DNA from 3 places in the Agarivorans sp. MS3-6 genome. Region 3 is predicted to be linked to each of the others. Evidence: predicted binding sites of a transcription regulator. Region 3 holds the regulator's gene; each other region holds the start of a gene.

Region 1 (4,362 bases), 2.1 Mb from region 3:
GCAGTAACAAAAAAGCCTTCTCCGCTGACAGCCAAATCCAACGCATTTTGAGTAAAATTCAAACTACCTTGATGAAACTGTTGGGCAACATCAGCTGTTTTAACGCCATTACCCACAGCAGTACGAGCATTAGAGAAAATCGATGTTGCATACACATCGGCAAACTCAGCTCGCGACTCTTTAAAACCAATGGTGTTGACGTTAGCAATGTTATTCGCCGTTACGTCAAGATCCTTTTGCGAGGCATTGATGCCGCTTAGCGCGATATTAAATGACATCTCTCAATCTCCTATCGTTTAGTATTCTTTGTTAGGCTTTAGCTACTTCCAGCACATCGCTCATGGCGATACCACCTAATCCTTCTAAATTGACGACTACGCCAGATGTACCACCCGCCAAACTTACGCTACTTACGTTCGCAAAAGTTGCAGTGGGTAAACTGATCTCTTTACCGCCCTGAACGCCATTTACTTTGACGTTGTATTTTCCTTCTGGCATCGGATTCCCGTTAGAATCAGTGCCATCCCAAGAGAACGGAATGTTACCGCTGCCCTCTCCTAAATCGATAACCTTAACCACTTCGCCGGCTTGGTTTTCGACAGTAACTTTTACATTGGTAGTCGCTGCGCCTGTCACCGCAACGCCATCAAATCCAGAACCACTGTTATGACCGTAATCTAAAGGGACGAGTACTTTCTGGCCAACTAAGGTTGAGGCCTGCAGCGCCGCAGATGAATTCATAATAGAGTTCATCGTGTCAAACTTAGTGCCTAGCTCTGCAATACCTTCAGAGGTTTGAAAAGACGCCATTTGCGCAATCATTTCAGCATTGTCGACCGGTTTACTCGGGTCTTGATATTGCAATTGAGTCGTTAACAAGGCGAAAAAGTCTTCTTGGCCAAGTGACTGATTATTATTACTTTCAGGAACCACCGACTCGGGTTCCCAATAGCTGCCTTGTAGTGGATTAATAGTAGACACGGGCTACTCCTTAACTTTTACCCAAATTGAGAGTGCTATTTAGCATTTGTTTCGCAGCTTCTGCGACTTGCACATTAGCTTGATAGGAACGCGAAGCACTCATCATATCGGCCATCTCTTCGATCACATTAACGTTTGGCTTGAAAATATAACCTTCTTCATTAGCCATCGGGTGTTCTGGGTAATACTCTTTACGTAATGGCGCATCAGACTCTACGATGCCGGCCACTTTGACTTTGGCTGATTCATTCATCGCACCACTGGCTCTATCTAATTCTGCCGCAAAAACCGGTTTTCTAGCGCGATAGGTTTGGTCGATACTCGAACTGATACTATCGGCATTGGCTAAGTTGCTGGCGGTGGTGTTTAAGCGCACCGATTGCGCCTTCATTGCCGAAGCCGAAATATCAAACACATTAAAAAAACTCATTATTGACCTCCTTTAATCGCGTTCTTTAACCCACTAAACTTACTGGTCAAAAAACTGATCCCGGCTTGGTATTCCAAACCGTTTTGCATAAAGTCTGCTTTCTCTTGTTGCACGTCTACAGTGTTTCCATCACCGGTATCGGGTTGGTCGGGCACTCTGAAACCTAACTCTGAGAACTGGCTTCTTCCCCCTGTCATGTGACGCTCGTTAGTCACATGCATGCCGCCGTTTTGATTAGCCTTGGCAGCTGCAAACGCTTTATTAAAATTGATATCTTGTGCTTTATAGTTAGGCGTATCAGCATTGGCGATATTACTAGCGATAACTTCAGAACGTCGGGCTCTTACCCCTACGGTATGCTGATGAACCCCTAATGCTTTATCAAATGTTATCGCCATAAAAACCTCTCTACACAATTACAAATTCAAATTTGCAAAAGCTGTGCCATAGTTTTTTTGACGCTTTTTACTGAAGGAATATAAGGAGTTAGAGCAAGTGGCCAAGTACAGCGCAGCGCCACTCTAGAGGAAGCGGCAAAAAAGCGGCAAATGTTGCCCTACTCTGCCGCTTTGATTTTGCGTGACTTATTTTAGTTGGTAAACAATGCCAGGGTGGCAGCGTAACATATTAAATCGGTCGGTTAAGCCCGTGATAGATTCAGATGCCCCCAACATTAAATAACCATTAGGGTTCAGCGCTTGAGCAAACTGATTAAGAATTTTCGACTTCACATCAGCATTAAAGTAAATCAGTACGTTACGACAAAAAATAATGTCGAACTTGCCCATTAATGCATAACTATCGAGCAAGTTTAGCGGGCGAAAGTTTACATTTTTTCTCACTTTGTCATTAACTTTAAAGCGCCCATCACTGGTGGCTTCAAAAAACTGACGCTTACGCTCTGGCGATAAACCTCGGGCTAAGGCTAGTGGGTCATACTCACCTTTTTTACAGTGTTCCAACATAGAAGGCGAAATATCGGTCCCCACAACTTGAACCCCCAATGGTAAGGCTCCTGGCTTTCTAGCTTGATACTCGAGAGACGTCATCATTATCGAGTAAGGTTCTTGACCTGATGAACTGGCAGCTGACCAGATTTTCACCGGCCGTGACATTTTTTGGTAATCAGGCAACAATTTGTCAGCCAGAAGCTGAAAGGGATAGGTATCACGAAACCATAGCGTTTCATTGGTGGTCATAGCATCAACCACCGCAGCTCTCAGCTCTCTTTCGCGCAAACTCATCGACTTCTGCACCAGCTCAGTCAAACTAGATAAGGAATATTGCGCGATCAATGGAGACAAACGGCTTTTAACCAAGTATTGCTTGTTATCGCCTAATACAATTCCACACTGCTTTTCTAAAAAGCCACAGAACTGCTTATATACATCATCAGTTATGGTTCTCAATGCATCCACTCTTTATAAAGATTGACGAACAGCTGCAGCTAACTCGTCTGGATTAAACTTAGCAATAAAGGCGTTGGCACCAACTTTATTCACCATTGCTTGGTTAAACACTCCACTTAGTGAAGTATGAAGAATTATATGTAAATCTTTTAAATCTGGATGAGATCGAACCTCAGCAGTCAGGGTATAACCATCCATTTCTGGCATTTCAATATCAGAAATCACCAACGCAATTTGATCGGTTATCGGTCCGTCTTTTGCCATGGCTGACAATAACTCTAAAGCTTCTCGGCCATCTTGACACAGTAAGGCTTCAACCCCCAAAGAAGTCACCGCTCGCTTAACTTGATTCCTTGCTACTGATGAGTCATCTACCACCAATACTTTTTTATCAATTTTCACGTTCGCTACAGCTTCATCGACAATATCTTGGCTTACAGTGGTATCGACCGGGGAAATCTCATCTAAAATTTTCTCTACATCTAATATAGAAACCAATTCTTTTTCAACTTCAGTGACCGCTGTTAAGTAGTTAAATTTACCCGCCCCCTTTGGTGGTGGCAAAATATCTTCCCAGTTCATATTTACGATGCGCTCAACCGACCCCACTAAAAAGCCCTGTACCGAGCGATTGTACTCAGAAATGATGATAAAACACTTACTGAGATCTTCGATGGGTCTGCCACCCGTTGCAGAACTAAGATCAATAACTGAAATGGTTTTACCGCGGATATGCGCCACACCGCGAATAACAGGGTTAAGTTTTGGCAAAGCAGTTAATGGTGGACATTGCAGCACTTCTTTTACTTTAAAAACATTAATGCCATAACGCTGAGTTCCATTTAATCGAAACAATAATAATTCGAGGCGATTTTGCCCTACCAACTGTGTTCGTTGATTTACCGAATCTAAAATACCCGCCATATATTCTTCACTCCTTGGAAAGGGGCACTATCTTTGCTTACCCCTGTATACTATCTTTCAATTTAGCTTAAAAGTCGTTTTTTTGACACAAGCTAACAAGGCATCACTTTGTTAAGCATAGACAAAAAAGCCAATTGTTACTTTGCTTTATCGGTATCATATAGGAAATGTTGATAAAAACTGTTACTTCACTGCTATTATTTTGTTTTAGCCTGACAGCTCACACCAGTGAGTTGCACCGACAGCTGGAAAAAGAAGCTGTTGATTTCGTTTATTCGCAAATGGCCCATAATGATTCACAGAAAATAGAACTAACCGCCAACCAGCTTGACGAACGCGTCACCCTAGCCAAATGCCCGAGTGGCTATAGCTATAGCTTAGCCAATGGAGAAGTGAGGCGTAATACCAGTGTATTGGTAAGCTGCAGCGATCAAAGTAATTGGCGATTATACATTCCTGTCCGTATGCAAGTATTACTGGCAGCGGTAGTAGCCAGTGGGCCAATTCAAGAAGGTGCCGCATTAAGTGCTTCGCAAGTATATTTAAAATTTTTGCCCGAGAATCGCCTGCGCGGCAGCTACTTTACTCAAGCAGAACCTTTGATTGGGGCAAAACTAA
Region 2 (4,362 bases), 1.1 Mb from region 3:
GGTACTCGTTTAGTGAGTTTTTAGCGCTCTCACGCTAGGCTTAGAGAGCGCTATATAAGTCAAAAAAGTCAATTTACTTAGGAATGGTGGCGTCGATACCTTCTACGTACCACATGACTCCGGCTAACTCTTCATCGTTAAGGGTTTTGCCAGCAGGAATAACTTCTTCACCTTGGTTGTTATTCATAGGGCCTGTGAAGGGGTGGAATTCACCCGATTTTATCTTCGCTTCTGTTTCGCTAATCGCTACTTTAATATCATCGCTAAGCGCAGGATTGACCGACACTATTTGTAGGATATCTTCAGCAAAACCGCCCCAGTAATCTTCAGGCTTCCAAGAACCATCCATCACTTCTTGAACGGTACGAATATAATGAGGTGCCCACACATCACGTACTGAGAACATATGTGCAGTAGGGGCGAAGTGGCTCATGTCTGATGCTTGACCAATACCCATTTTACCGCGTTTTTCTGCAGCGATAAGTGGAGCTGGGCTGTCGGTATGCTGCAAGATAATATCTACACCTTGATCCATTAACGCATTGGCCGCGTCTGCTTCTTTACCTGGATCGTACCAAGTATTTACCCAAACAATTTTAATCTCTACGTCTGGGTTTACACTTTTAGCTGCTAAGTAAACAGAGTTAATATCACGAATCACTTCAGGGATTGGGAAAGAGGCTATGTAACCAATCACGTTAGTTTTGGTGGCCATGCCTGCAGCAATACCCGACACATAACGACCTTCATAGGTCCGCAATACGTAAGTTGATACGTTTTTAGAGCGTTTGTAGCCAGTGGCGTGCTCAAAACGCACTTTAGGGAATCTCTTCGCTGCTTTAATCGTTGGGTTCATGAAACCAAATGAGGTCGTGAAAATCACATCGTGGCCTGATTTGGCTAGTTGAGTAATCACGCGCTCGGCGTCAGCACCTTCAGGCACGTTTTCTACAAAGGTTGTTGATACTTTACCCGCGAAATGTTTTTCCATTTCAATGCGACCTTGGTCATGCTCATAACTCCAGCCGTGGTCTCCTACAGGGCCTACATACACAAAGCCCACTTTTAGTGGTTCATCAGCGGCCATGGTGGTTGGGGCGATTAATAAGCTAGTTACAGCAAAGGCGGCTGCGCTTATCCATTTATTTAGTTTCATTAAGAACTCCGTTTCTCTATATCGGCGTTTAGGGTTGTGATAGTGGTAGCAAAAAGCTGGCCACTTGGTCATGTTTTTTGATTTAAGTCAAAAAACCACGTTAACACAAGCTTTGTTGTAATTAGATATCCTAATTGTAAGCAAAGCCACGATTTGAGTTTGTTACTTAATGGTGCAAGATGTTAAGTGCTCGCACCAAGGCTAAGCATTATAGCTCGCTTTTGACGTCAATTAATCATAGTTGATGTAAGCGATATGTTGATGATTTGTTGTTTGTAAGCCGCTGCTTGTGGTGTTTTGTGGTTATGTTCCCAATAGCGATTAACTTGGTTGGCAGGCAATTTGCCTAATTAAGCTGACTTTGTGGTCAGGTTTTTCTGGTTGCATAACGGATATATAGACAGGGAGCGAGTATGAGTAGCGATAATGAGACCGCAGTATCAAAGGATTTGATCTATCAATTGCATGACCGCCCGCCAGCCGCACAGGCCTTTTTTGCAGGCTTACAACATGTACTGGCGTGTTTTGTGGGTATTATTACGCCAACGTTAATTATTGGTGGAGTATTAGGCTTAGGTGAGCATATTCCATACTTAATTAGCATGGCGTTAATCGTGTCGGGAGTAGGCACTTTTATTCAGGCAAAAAAAATCGGCCCGGTAGGGGCTGGGATGATTTGTGTGCAGGGGACTAGCTTTGCATTTTTAGGTTCAGTATTGGCTGCAGGGTTTATTGCTAAAGGCCAAGGTGGAGGCCCTGAAGAAATTTTATCACTGATATTTGGCGTTTGTTTTTTAGGTGCCTTTATAGAGATATTTTTGTCACAAGTACTGATAAAAATGAAGAGAATCATCACTCCATTGGTTACCGGCATCGTGATAACTATTATCGGTATTTCACTGATAAAGATCGGTATGACTGACTTGGCCGGTGGTTTTAAAGCGTCTGATTTTGGCAGTATGCAGAACCTAAGTTTAGGCGCCATTGTATTACTGACCATTATCGTATTGAATCGCTCTACTAATCCTTGGTTACGCTTATCTGCGATTGTGATTGGCCTAATTGTAGGGATGGTTATTGCAATATTTATGGGTAAAGTCGACTTCTCTTCAGTACTGTCTCAGCCTTTAATTAGTGTTCCGATGCCGTTTAAGTATGGCTTCTCATTTGATTGGGTGGCATTTTTGCCAGTAGCGATTATTTACTTCATTACCGCGATTGAATCTGCGGGTGATATCACCGCCAACTGCGCCGTATCGCAACAGCCAATTAAGGGCGATTCTTATTTAAAACGCGTTCGCTCAGGGGTACTTGCTGATGGGGTAAACTCATTGATTGCCGCGACCTTTAATACTTTCCCAAACACCACCTTTAGCCAAAATAATGGGGTTATTCAGCTTACCGGTGTTGCCAGCCGCTATATTGGTTTTTATATTGCCGCCATTTTGGTAGTACTTGGTTTATTCCCTATTTTGGGCGCAGTACTGCAGCAGATCCCAAAGCCTGTATTGGGTGGCGCGACCTTGGTTATGTTCGGTACTGTTGCCGCAGCAGGCATAAAAATCTTAGCCAGCGATGAGCTAAATCGACGAAAACTGTTGATCATGGCGGTGTCGTTTGGTGTTGGGCTAGGCGTTACCATGGTGCCTGATCTCCTGCAGCATGCGCCAAAGTTAGTACAAAACATCTTTGGTTCGGCGGTTACCTCGGGTGGTTTAACGGCAATTTTACTTAGCTTACTGTTACCAGAAGAACGCAGTGAGACAGTGGCTAAAGTCGACAAAGCTGCGCAACATTCCGCAGCGTAAAGGCCGGGTTGGCTTTTTAAACGTTGCTTAATGTTTAGGCTTTTGGCAAAATTGCGGCAGGTGCTAAGGGGCGCCTGCCCGCCAAGAGGAACTCACCCTTAACTTTTATTATTACTTCATTAAGACACTGTATGTCATTCTGAATATTGTTTTGCGGGGAACAGACTATTATTTAGGAACATAGAGATGTTATCCCCAGTTGAAGAACTTAAGATCCGCAGTAAAATTTTGCTTAAACAGCAACCCACTGCTAACTCGCCTTTACTTGCACTAAGTAAAGGCAAAATACCACAGCTTAAACACGCCTTATTATTTGTGGCTCGCCAAAGCGGATTTAATGATTGGCAACACGCCTTAACCATATTGTCTTGTGAGCAATCGTTAACTGAGCAACAAGATAGTGGTAAGTTTTGGTATGCCCAAGCGAGCATGACACTGCTTAACCATTGGTGTGCTAATTACCAAGAAGCGTTAACATTACAAGCTCAAAAAGGGGGCGTAGTCTTACCTTATAAAAAGCAATTTGTAGTGGCTGATAGTCGTTTTTTGCAAAGCTTAGGTTTAGCCGCCAACGACCCATTGTGGGAATCGCTTAAATACAATTGGTGCCAAGGCCCGCAAGCGATTCGCCAACAGCTAGCTTATAAGCGCTTGTTAGCGATGCAATTAGCCCCTTATAAAGCCTGTTAATTGGATACTAAACGTTTAAACTCTTCACTAAGTAAGCGTTCTTCTTGGTGTTCAGGCTAAATCGCCACTGCATTTGATCTACTTTGCCTATGCAGTGGTTTGAATGCCTTAGTATGGACCTTAATTGGCGAGCGATGCTCGCCAAACTTCTCTGTTAAGGAACTTACATGTCAAAGAAAATTTATTGTATCGCTATGTTTAAACCCAAAGCGGGCAAACTCAACCAGCTGTTTGAAGTGCTGCAAGGGCTAGAGCCAAACACACTCCGTGAAGACGGTTGCATCCAATACACGCTAACACGCCAAATTGATAACCCTTTTGCTACTGGTACTGGTTACCCGATTGCTTTTCAAGAAATTTGGGCCGATAAAGATAGCTTCGAAGCGCACTGTCAGCGCCAAGAAATTAAAGACTTTTTTCAAGCCCAATGCGTTGCAGAAAGCGGTTTTGTTGAAGATGCCAATGTATGCGTATATAGCGATGAGCCAGAGAACTACGATGCGCCAGTGTTGGTGAAGTAGTTCAAACCTCAATTAACCTTATTTAAAATCGGTTATTGGCTCGGGCTTGTGAATAGCATGTTTACAGCACTCATCTTGTTCTTAGTATCAATGTGTTTAGCATGGCGTTATATTAGCTAACACTATATGGGCTAAACAGCTGTTGTGTAACCGCTATCACTAAGGAGAGAGCGCAATGTCTATAACC
Region 3 (4,362 bases):
CGCTAACGATAATCAATTCCATGATAACCTCTAACTACAATTAGAGTATTAGGCTACCATGATGTCGTACAATTCGTCATCACTTTGTGCGTTACGAAGTTGTTTACATACTAATTTATCGTTGAGTTTCTCAGCCACTTGAGAAAGGGTATTAAGGTGTTGTTTACATTGGTCTTCTGGAACCAACAGCGCAAACACAAGATCAACCGGTTTATTATCAATAGCATCGAAGGAAATAGCAGGGTCACAGCGTAAAAAAACCGCTGTAGCTTGGTGCTGATTGTCGATTCTGCCGTGAGGAATAGCGATACCTTGGCCAATTCCGGTGCTGCCCATTTTTTCCCTGTTTAACAGGCTTTCAAAAATAGTTTGAGCACTGGTATCAAGTTGTTTAGCGACGAGTTCACTTATCAGTTCCAATGCGCGCTTCTTAGAGGAACATTGGACTGTACTAAGCGTACAGTCCAAATTTAGTACTTTATTTATTTGCATTACTTTGGCTAATGTCTGTTTAATTTTTCTTTGTGTTTAATAACTTGGCGGTCAAGTTTATCAATGAGGCTATCAATGGCGGCATACATATCAGAGTGCTCTGCAGTGGCAAACAGCTCTCCGCCATTAAGGTGCAAGGTAGCTTCGGCAATTTGATTGAGCTTTTCTACGTTGAGGATGACGTGAACATTGTTGATTTGTTCAAAACGTCGTTGCAGTTTGGCAAACTTAGTGTGGACATATTCTTTTAGTGATTCAGTAATTTCTACGTGGTGTCCAGTAAGATTAATTTGCATATATCTTGTCCCCTTTTGTGGCCGTTATATAAGGCTTTTACGTTGGTTAGAAGGTGGAATCGCTAAAGACTCACGATATTTTGCTATCGTGCGCCTCGCCACCTTGATCCCCTGATCTGCCAAAATGTCAGCTATCTTGCTATCACTGAGTGGTTTGTTGGTATTTTCGGCAGCAACCAGTTTCTTAATGAGTGCGCGAATCGCGGTAGATGAGCATTCCCCACCTCCGTCTGTAGCCACGTGGCTAGAGAAAAAATACTTTAATTCGAAAATTCCGCGGGGAGTATGCATAAATTTTTGGGTTGTCACCCGAGAAATGGTCGATTCATGCATTTCTACTGCTTCAGCCACATCGTTCAACACCATTGGTTTCATTGCTTCAGCACCATATTCAAAAAATGCTTGTTGGTGGTGAACGATACAGTTGGATACTTTTAATAAGGTTTCGTTACGGCTCTCAATACTTTTTATGAACCATTTTGCCTCTTGTAGGTGGCTGCGAATGAATTGAGTATCGGTAGCATTTGACGTTTTGCTCAAAGACGCATAGTGAGAATTGACACGTAGTTTAGGCATGGCATCCGGGTTTAATTCTACTACCCAGCGGCCCTGGCGTTTTATAACGGATACGTCGGGAATAACATACTGCGCTTGATTCGGTTCTACCGCATTGCCGGGGCGTGGCTCAAGGGTGTGGATTAAGCGCATTACTTCGCGTAGCTGTTCTTCTTTGAGTTTGGTTTTGCGAGCTAATAAACGAAAATCGCGGTTGGCCAATACGTCGATATGATTTGATACGACCTCTCTGGCTTCTTTCAACCAAGGTGTTTCTTCAGCAAAACGACTTAATTGAATCATTAAACACTCTTGTAAGGAGCGAGCAGCAATGCCGACGGGGTCAAAATGTTGAATACGTTTTAGCACCGCTTCTACTTCGTCTAATTCTACATCTAGTGCGTTATTATCACTGGAGCGTAAGCCTTCAAGTAGTTGGTCACAGTCTTGAGTGAGGTAACCTGAGTTATCAACCGCATCAATAATCGCTAATGCGATGGCTTGATCTACTTCACTAAAGGGAGTTAAACGCATTTGCCACAATAGATGGTCTTGTAAGGAGTCGACGGTTTCGCCTTGAAACAACATGTCGTTGTCTTCGCCGCCACTAGCAGAGCCTGAACTCGCAGGGCCTGAACTGGCGCTATATATATCATCCCATGTTGAATCAACGGGTAGGTCTTCAGCAACCGTGTCTTGGGAAATGGCATCACCGGCTTCAATTTGGCTAGAGTCAACTTCAGGCTGGCTGTTTTCCGCCTCATCACTTCTTTCATTGGCCGACTTTTCAACTGAGTCACTGTCGCTTGGCTGCGACTCATCCGCCTCAAGAAGTGGGTTACTTTCCAGTGCCTCTTGAATCTCTTGCTGTAAATCCAGCGTTGATAGCTGAAGTAAGCGTATGGCCTGTTGTAACTGAGGTGTCATGGTTAATTGCTGACCAAGACGCAACTGCAAAGATGCTTTCATTAATTACCGCTGTTCCTTCTTCTTATTATATTTTTCTAGATACACTTTAACTATAGCTTGAATTGCTCGCCGAGATAAACTCGTTTCACATGTTCATTTTCAAGTATCTCTTTGGGCTTCCCTGAGGCTATCAATTCGCCTTGGCTAACGATATAGGCATGTTCACAAACATCGAGGGTTTCTCTCACATTGTGATCGGTAATCAGTACTCCAAGGCCTCTATCGCGCAGGTGTTCGATAATTTTTTTTATATCAATCACTGAAATAGGATCTACTCCAGCGAAGGGTTCGTCAAGCAAAATAAACTTTGGTGCAGCTGCCAAGGCTCGTGCTATTTCTACTCGGCGACGTTCTCCACCCGACAAACTCATACCCAAATTTTTGCGAATATGGCCAATATGGAACTCTTCTAATAAGTCGTCAAGCGCTCCATTTTGTTGCTCTTTATCAAGGTCTTTACGTGTTTCGAGAACCGCGAGAATATTCTTTTCTACAGATAAACGACGAAAAATCGATGCTTCTTGTGGTAAGTAACCAATGCCTTTACGGGCTCGAGTATGCATCGCCGTGCTAGACAGGTCATCGTCATCAATTAGTATGCGGCCTTGGTCGCGAGGTACTAAGCCAACAACCATATAAAAAGTAGTGGTTTTACCCGCACCATTTGGGCCGAGTAAGCCGACGATTTTACCCGTTTCAACGTGTAAGCTTACATTCTTGACAACCTTGCGACCTTTATAGCTTTTCGCTAGGTTTTCAGCAATTAGGGTACTCATTCTTGCGGTTTACTCTTCGGTGAAATCTCTTCAAGTTGTTTCGGCAGAAATATGGTAGTGACACGACTATTTTCATCGCCTTGGGCTACCATTTCTTGCTTATCGATGCTGTATTTGATCATTTGCCCTTTCACTAAGCTCTCTTCTTGTTTTAACTGAGCATTTTGCGTGAGGGTCAGTGTTTGGGTTTTAAGATCATAGCGAACCTCGTTCGCTTCCGCCTCGATAGGTTTACCGCTATCTAGCAGTTGATAAAAAGTAGCCGGTTCGCCCTTGGCGATCATGACTTCGCTGCCTTTGTCTTCACTGCCGATCACGCTTAATTCTGCAGCATGCATTTTAATCGAGCCCTGAGTGACGATCACATTGCTGTAAAACGTGACTCGGTTTTCTTTAATATTGACCTGTTGGCGGTCGGCATCAACAATAATCTGCTTATTGAAGTCGTCTTCAAGTGCTTGAACTCCCCAAGACAGAAATAACAAACTGGCCAATAGGCCTAATTTACTCTTGTGGGTTATGGTAAACCGCTTCGATATCATCTAATAAAGTCACTATTTCGTTGGCTAAATCACCATCCATGCCAACACCATACAATTCGTATGAGGGGCCATAAACGGTAACAGGTTGATCGCTGCTCATGGTTTCACTTTGCAGATCGATTTCCAATCTTTCGGTAATAAGGTCGCGAACATACTCGCCACGACTCAAATTTTTGATCACTACATTGTCATTTAAGGTGACAGTTTGCTGCTGCAGTACTGTAGCGTGATCGGCTACAATTTGCCATATGGGTTGTGCTGGGTCTGGGTAAACCAAAATTTTCGGTTTAGAGAAGGTGGTATGTTTTAGTTGCTCAAAAAACTCCATCTGTTCAGCGTAGATGCGATAACGTGGCGCACCATCTTCACCAAAGCTAATGCTGTATAGCTGCTCGGCAACAAAATTAGGTTTACTGGCTTCTCGCTTGGCGGCTACTTGCTCGTCCTCTGAGGGGCTGAGTTGCCAAAGCACGATGGCAACAACAAATAGCAGTCCGAAAAACCAAGTAGGCTTGTTCATACACTCATGCCTTGGGCATTCTCTAGCTGACCTTTTGCCTGCAAAATTAGATCACAAAGCTCACGAACTGCGCCATATCCGCCCGGTGTCACGGTAATATAGTCGGCCGCTTGCTTGCACAAAGGGTGAGCATCTTGAACTGCCACGCCTAAGGCGCATGCGAGCATCACTGGAGTATCAACCACGTCGTCGCCGATATAGGCAACTTCGTT

The links. Region 3 encodes sigma-54, which starts transcription at its own class of promoters, with help from an activator protein. Its sites were predicted from a motif close to GTTGGCACGNNNNTNGNNT; they were not measured.
Region 1: flgB (flagellar basal body rod protein FlgB) is a predicted target of sigma-54. The motif match lies at 1,842-1,860, and genes of this name have one in related genera.
Region 2: ACVFI8_RS19165 (nucleobase:cation symporter-2 family protein) is a predicted target of sigma-54. The motif match lies at 1,486-1,504, and genes of this name have one in related genera.

The regions. Positions count from the first base shown of each region.
Region 1 is NZ_CM134202.1:488,554-492,915, forward strand. Features, by position in the region: gene flgE (flagellar hook protein FlgE) at 1-278, opposite strand, end outside; gene ACVFI8_RS02290 (flagellar hook assembly protein FlgD) at 310-981, opposite strand; gene flgC (flagellar basal body rod protein FlgC) at 992-1,411, opposite strand; gene flgB (flagellar basal body rod protein FlgB) at 1,411-1,809, opposite strand; gene ACVFI8_RS02305 (CheR family methyltransferase) at 1,996-2,820, opposite strand; gene ACVFI8_RS02310 (chemotaxis protein CheV) at 2,833-3,744, opposite strand; gene flgA (flagellar basal body P-ring formation chaperone FlgA) at 3,912-4,362, shown strand, end outside.
Region 2 is NZ_CM134202.1:4,149,611-4,153,972, forward strand. Features, by position in the region: gene ACVFI8_RS19160 (BMP family ABC transporter substrate-binding protein) at 74-1,156, opposite strand; gene ACVFI8_RS19165 (nucleobase:cation symporter-2 family protein) at 1,570-2,964, shown strand; gene ACVFI8_RS19170 (hypothetical protein) at 3,151-3,654, shown strand; gene ACVFI8_RS19175 (putative quinol monooxygenase) at 3,822-4,175, shown strand; gene ACVFI8_RS19180 (haloacid dehalogenase type II) at 4,351-4,362, shown strand, end outside.
Region 3 is NZ_CM134202.1:3,086,538-3,090,899, forward strand. Features, by position in the region: gene rapZ (RNase adapter RapZ) at 1-22, opposite strand, end outside; gene ptsN (PTS IIA-like nitrogen regulatory protein PtsN) at 49-492, opposite strand; gene hpf (ribosome hibernation promoting factor) at 501-788, opposite strand; gene ACVFI8_RS14135 (RNA polymerase factor sigma-54) at 813-2,312, opposite strand; gene lptB (LPS export ABC transporter ATP-binding protein) at 2,363-3,088, opposite strand; gene lptA (lipopolysaccharide transport periplasmic protein LptA) at 3,085-3,582, opposite strand; gene lptC (LPS export ABC transporter periplasmic protein LptC) at 3,593-4,150, opposite strand; gene kdsC (3-deoxy-manno-octulosonate-8-phosphatase KdsC) at 4,147-4,362, opposite strand, start outside.